Regions from separate parts of the Aeribacillus sp. SP014 genome, predicted to be linked through region 2. Evidence: a T-box and tRNA genes for the amino acid it is inferred to sense, from the RefSeq annotation. Region 2 holds a T-box; the other holds one or more tRNA genes.
What was found. A T-box is a leader RNA that pairs with one kind of tRNA and senses whether it is charged. The one in region 2 lies ahead of pheS (phenylalanine--tRNA ligase subunit alpha), so its partner is inferred to be a tRNA-Phe.
Positions count from the first base shown of each region.

Region 1: it encodes a tRNA-Phe, which carries the amino acid that the T-box ahead of pheS (phenylalanine--tRNA ligase subunit alpha) is inferred to sense. The anticodon was not compared.

Region 1 is NZ_JBSRXI010000001.1:404,639-408,053, reverse strand. Features, by position in the region: gene walK (cell wall metabolism sensor histidine kinase WalK) at 1-740, opposite strand, end outside; gene yycF (response regulator YycF) at 743-1,456, opposite strand; tRNA gene ACVIJU_RS02155 (tRNA-Phe) at 1,766-1,838, opposite strand; tRNA gene ACVIJU_RS02150 (tRNA-Lys) at 1,943-2,018, opposite strand; gene ACVIJU_RS02145 (adenylosuccinate synthase) at 2,683-3,415, opposite strand, start outside.
Region 2 is NZ_JBSRXI010000001.1:3,045,031-3,048,445, forward strand. Features, by position in the region: gene pheT (phenylalanine--tRNA ligase subunit beta) at 1-655, opposite strand, end outside; gene pheS (phenylalanine--tRNA ligase subunit alpha) at 670-1,704, opposite strand; T-box leader at 1,749-1,979, opposite strand; gene ACVIJU_RS14890 (TrmH family RNA methyltransferase) at 2,029-2,811, opposite strand; gene sspI (small acid-soluble spore protein SspI) at 2,879-3,103, shown strand; gene ACVIJU_RS14900 (M42 family metallopeptidase) at 3,118-3,415, opposite strand, start outside.

The DNA of each region.
Region 1 (3,415 bases), 2.6 Mb from region 2:
AACGTTAATGCAAGCTGTCCAATTTCATCTTCTCCATACACTTTTACTTTTCTGGAAAAATTCCCTTTTGCCAGCTCCAACGCTTGCCTTCTCATATCTGACAACGGACGGGTAATAGTGCGGGCAAGAAAAATTCCTAGCGCCGCGGTAATAAGAAGGGACATCCCTGTGCCTGTCGCAAAAATTTTGTTAATCGTCCGCAATTGCGAAAAAACTTCCTCCATTGAGGCAACGACATAAACAACGCCAATTGTTTCTCGTTTATAATCTGTGACGATCGGAGTCGCTGACACATACATACGATGCTTCGTTTGCGGATCAAGCAAAACATTGCTTTCAGGCGAACCGACGATTAAAGTCCGTTTAATCATATTTTCAGTTGTTCTTTTCCCGATCACATCTTTGTTGTAATCAGATGTCCCGATGACACGCGCATCTTGGTCCACTACGCGAACTTCATGAATTTCCTCTCGTTTAAAATCTTGCAAAATAGCAGAGATCTCATCTTCCATATCCAATGATTCGTCCGCTTCTTCGTTAGTCATCGCTTGTTCAATCTGGTAAGCCAGCAAATCAATCCGCTGCGAAAGGGAAGATTTAAAATTTTCTATAAGAGAAGATTCCAATTCCTTAACGAAGTAAATACCGATGATTTGCATAGCCAAAATAATCAAAAGCACATAGATCAGCACAATTTTAAAATGGATCGAACGGAAAAAACTCACTCGACTGCTATACATGTTCACTGCTCCTGTTCAGGATTGCGCAAATAATAACCTACCCCTCTTCTTGTCACAATCCATATTGGATGGCTTGGGTTGTCTTCAATTTTTTCTCTTAGTCTTCTAACCGTGACATCTACAGTTCTGACGTCTCCGAAATAGTCATATCCCCAAACGGTTTGCAGCAAATGCTCCCGAGTCATGACCTGTCCAATGTGCTTCGCTAAATAGTGAAGCAGTTCAAATTCTCGATGAGTAAGCTCGATCGTTTCTCCCCGTTTTGAAACGACATACGCATCAGGATGGATGACGAGAGAGCCGATTTGAATTTCCGACTGTTCAGAAGCTGCTTCCCTTGCGGCATTTGTTTGTTGTCTTCGTAAATTTGCCTTTACCCTTGCCAAGAGCTCTCTTGTGCTGAATGGTTTTGTCACATAATCATCAGCACCAAGCTCCAGACCAAGAACTTTATCGATTTCTGAATCTTTCGCAGTCAGCATAATAATCGGCATTTCATATTTTTTTCGAACTTCCCGGCACACTTCCATTCCATCCTTGCTGGGAAGCATAATATCTAACAAGATCAAGTCAGGTTTAATTTCTTCCACCATTTCAATCGCGCTTGTTCCGTCATAAGCACAATATACATCAAAACCTTCTTTTTTAAGATTAAACTCTAATATATCTGCAATTGGTTTTTCGTCATCAACAACTAATATTTTTTTATTTTCCATCACTTTCTCCCCTTTTGATCTATTAACTTTACTTTACCACGATTACATTCATCTCTTCATCAACTTTCAATACAAATGGAAAAAACAAGCAGAAAACCCCTAGCTATTGCTAGAGGTCTTAAATTCAATAGGTTTTGGAACTTAGAGTAAACCCCTGTAAATTCCTATCAAACCTATTATATCAATTTTTATCTTATTGTAACAGCTTGAGATGAGAAATCAAATTTCTATTTACAACCACAAATGTTACCAATTTTGGTTTAACTTACTTATAGCCAAAAATAGCACGGATAAACCGTGCGTATGAAGTGGCTCGGGACGGAATCGAACCGCCGACACAAGGATTTTCAGTCCTTTGCTCTACCGACTGAGCTACCGAGCCGTATAAAGTTTTCAAGAATGCGAATTCTCTTTCCCTCTCTCAAGCCTTTCATATATGTGGATTCTCGAATGTGAGGAAGCTTGTATAATTTTTCTCGATTGTAATGGTGAGCCATGGAGGATTCGAACCTCCGACCCTCTGATTAAAAGTCAGATGCTCTACCGACTGAGCTAATGGCTCATAAAAAATTTTTTTCTCCTAATCCATTTTTCATTTGTCAGATGTCCCTTCCTCTTCCTGATTTTTCAAGGATGATGGATGCGTCGGGACAACTCGTCGCCTATTCGATGAAGCCTTGCTCGTTGCTCTACCGACTGAGCTAATGGCTCATAAAAAAATTTTTTTCTTCTAATCCATTTTAAAATTTGTCAGATGTCCCTTCCTCTTCTAGCTTTTTCGAGGATGATGGATGCGTCGGGACAACTCGTCGCTTATTCGATGAAGCCTTGCTCGTTGCTCTACCGACTGAGCTAATGCCTCATAAAAATTTTTTCCTTCTAATCCATTTTAAAATTTGTCAGATGTCCCTTCCTCTTCTAGCTTTTTCGAGGATGCTAGATGCGTCGGGACAACTCGTCGCTTATTCGATGAAGCTTTGCTCGTTGCTCTACCGACTGAGCTAATGGCTCATAAAATTTTTTTCTTCTAATCCATTTTCCATTTGTCAGATGGCCCTTCCTCTTCCTGATTTTTCGAGGATGTTGGATGCGTTGTGCGAACAGTTCGGAGCCAATACGCTCATTTTCTCAAGACGTGTATAATAATATCATTTCTAGAGGGACAAAACAACGATTTTTTTTAATTTCACAAAAAAAAGAGGGAACAGCCGATCCCTCCAAGTTTATTATATTGGACTGTATACACTGCGGACAACATTTGTTTGTGAACGATCTGGACCAACTGAAAAGATGGAAAGTGGGATACCTGTTAACTGGGAAATCCGTTCAACATAATGGCGTGCATTGTCAGGAAGATCGTCCAAGCTTTTTGCCCCCGTAATGTCTTCCTTCCAACCCGGCAATTCCTCATAGACAGGTTCGCATTGTGCAAGTACTTTTAAACTTGCTGGAAATTCTTCTAAAATTTCACCTTTGTATTTGTAGGCGATGCATATTTTCAATGTTTCGATTCCTGTCAATACATCGATGGAATTTAAAGATAAATCAGTTATTCCGCTTACCCGGCGCGCATGGCGAACAACAACGCTGTCAAACCAGCCCACTCGACGCGGACGTCCTGTTGTTGTGCCATATTCCCGTCCAACTTCACGAATTTGATCGCCAATTTCATCGTGGAGCTCTGTCGGAAACGGACCGTCTCCTACACGAGTTGTATAAGCTTTTGATACGCCGACAACATGTTTAATTTTCGTAGGACCTACACCTGCTCCAATTGTCACACCGCCTGCTACTGGATTGGAAGATGTAACAAAAGGATATGTACCTTGATCGATATCAAGCATAACACCTTGCGCGCCTTCAAATAAAACACGGCGTCCTTCATCAAGCGCGTCGTTCAGCACAACAGATGTGTCGCATACATATTGTTTGATTTGTTGGCCGTATTCGTAGTATTCA
Region 2 (3,415 bases):
CTTTTGCTTCAACATTCACAGTAATATAATCAGTTGCTTTTTCTTCGGCAGCCTCATAATGAACTTCCGGCTTTCGAACCTCTTTCTTTAAAATTGCTGCAACTTCATAGGCAACACCGATCATGCTTAAACAGTCAGAACGGTTTGGTGTAAGACCTAATTCAAGTACATAATCGTCCATAAACAGCTGTTCAATCGCATTTTTTCCAACTTCAGCATCACTAGGGAAAACAAAAATGCCGTCAGAAAACTCTTTTGGGACAAGCTTTCCTTCAATGCCCAGCTCTTGCAAAGAACAAATCATACCGTTAGATTCTTCACCGCGCAGCTTTGCCCGTTTAATTTTGAAATTGCCCGGCAAAACCGCACCAACTTTGGCTACCGGCACTTTTTGACCTTTTTCAACGTTTTGGGCGCCGCATATAATTTGCACTGGTTCTCCTTCTCCGATGTCAACTAAACATTTGCTTAATTTTTCTGCATTTGGATGCTGTTCTTTTTCAAGCACCTGTCCAACTACAACATCTTTTATTCCTTCATTAACAGCTTGAACATTTTCAACTTCAATGCCGCTCTTCGTTATTTTTTCAGCCAGCTCCTCAGGGGAAATGTCTAGATCAACATATTCAGAGAGCCATTTGTATGAAACGAACATGAGAAAACCTCCTTTTAAGCTTGTTTAAACTGTTTCAAAAAACGCACATCGTTTGTATAAAAATGACGAATATCATCAATTCCATATTTCAACATGGCAATCCGTTCCGGTCCCATTCCAAATGCAAAACCACGGTATTTTTTCGAATCGAATCCCGCCATTTCCAAAACGTTTGGATGAACCATCCCTGCTCCTAAAATTTCAATCCAGCCTGTTCCTTTGCATACATGACAGCCTTTCATGGAGCATTTAAAACAGGATACATCGACTTCCACCGACGGTTCAGTAAACGGGAAAAAGCTCGGACGCAGACGAATTTGCCTGTCTTCACCGAACAGTTTTTTCGCAAACACTTCGAGCGTTCCTTTTAAATCGCTCATGCGAATGTTTTCATCCACAACGAGCCCTTCAATTTGCGTAAATTGATGGGAGTGCGTTGCATCATCTGTATCACGTCTGTATACTTTCCCTGGACAAATGATTTTTACAGGACCTTTCCCTTTATATTTTTCTAGCGTTCTCGCCTGAACTGGAGATGTGTGTGTGCGCAGCAAAATTTCATCAGTTATGTAAAAGGAATCTTGCATATCCCTTGCCGGATGGCCTTTCGGCAAATTGAGCGCTTCAAAATTGTAATAATCTGTTTCAACTTCTGGACCTTCCTCTACTGTGTATCCCATGCCGATAAACAAATCTTCAATTTCTTCAATGACCGCTTGGAGAGGATGATGGTTTCCTGTTCGAACCGGTCTGCCTGGAAGGGTAACGTCAATCGTTTCTTGCTGTAATTTTTTCTCGATTTCTGCTTTTTCGAGTTGTTCTTGCTTACTTGTTATTTCCCCGGCAATCACTTCCCGAATTTCATTTGCTAACGCACCTATTTTCGGCCGTTCTTCTTTCGAAAGCTTTCCCATTCCGCGAAGAACTTCGGTAATCGGTCCTTTTTTTCCAAGATATTGAACGCGAATATTTTGCAATTGTTTTAAATCCGTTGCTTCCCGTACCTTTTGCAACGCTTCATCGCGAAGCTTTGTTAATTCTTCCTGCATGTAAATTCCTCCTTTTTTAAAATAAATAAAAAAACCCATCCCAAAAAAGGGACGAGTTGAATTTCGCGGTACCACCCTTATTAACAAAGAAAGAATCTTTGTTCACTTCATTATCATAACGGCACAGCCGGAGCGCCTTTACATGCTTCCGCATGGTCCTGGCGTCAACTCTGGAGGTGAATTCGTTTGCCTCTACCATAAAAATGCTTCCAGTCTACGGCATTTTCTCCCTAAATGGCGACCTGCAAACTACTCTTCTCCGTCATCGTTATTCCTTTATTCAATTGCTTTTAATTATAAAAAAAAGAAATTAAAGGCGCAACACTATTTGCGAAGATGGTACATGAAAATAGCTGAAGCAACGGCAACATTTAATGACTCCGCTTTTCCATAAATCGGAATGTGTAAATTTTGATCCGTCATATCCAGCAGCTCTTTTGAGACCCCATTTCCCTCATTTCCTACAAGGAGGGCAAATGTTTCAGATGGAGGGATCTCTTTATAGAAAACAGCATTTTTTGTTGAAGTTCCAAATACAGGAATTTTCTCTTCCTTCAATTTGTTTATAATCTGTTTTAATGACGAATTGACCACAGGCAAATGAAAAATTGATCCTTGTGTCGCCCGGATCGTTTTACTATTGTACAAATCAACCGTCCCGTCACCTAAAATCACAACATCCATTCCAGCCGCATCTGCAGTACGAATGATCGTACCGAGATTTCCTGGGTCTTGAACCGCATCTATTAACAGCCATTTTTTGGCGTTCAAATCGATTTCCCACCTAAGCTGCTTACAAACAGCCATGACACCTTGCGGGGAATCCGTTTCAGACAGAAGCGAAAACACCTCTTTGGAAACAATCGTTGTCGGAATAGTACCTTCGAAAAAATGATTTGGCAGCTTCGCTCCGTCTAAAACAATTAACTCTTGAACAATTGATTTGTATTTGAGAGCTTCCTCGATTAAATGCAAGCCTTCAATTAAAAACAGCCCGCGCTCTTCCCGTTTTTTTCTTGATTGCAGCTTTTTCCATTCTTTTACTCTTTCATTTTTAGTTGACGCAATCCGTTTCAATGATGGTGTCTCCTTCAACTGATAGTTCATTTCATATACATATTATAGAAAACAAAAGAAAAAATAAAGAAGAATGAAGAAAAACGAGGTGAAGGATATGAATTTTGATTTGCGCAATGCAGTCATTGCCAACATATCGCAAAATTCAAAAGACGAGCTGAGAGAAACGATCGTTGATGCCATCAATAGCAAGGAAGAAAAAATGCTTCCAGGGTTAGGCGTGTTATTTGAAATTATCTGGAACCATTCAAGTCAGCGTGATCAGCAGGAAATGGTTGAAACACTTGAACAAGGATTAAAAGAGACTGGAGCTGGGAAATAACCAGCTCCTGCTTTTTAGTTGTACGTAATGTTTTCAACCGTTTTTTTGTCGAGGCGTTTAATGACTTCTGTCAATAATTGAACCGTATGTTCAAAGTCTTCGCGATGAATCATCGCAGCGTGTGTATGAATGTAGCGCGTTGCAATCGTAATGGAAAGCGTTGGAACACCATTTCCTGTTAAATGAATCGATCCGGAGTCTGTACCGCCACCCGGCATAGCATCATACTGATATGGAATGCCGCATTCTTCAGCGACCCCTACGACAAAATCGCGAAGCCCTTTATGGGAGACCATAGAAGCATCATATAAA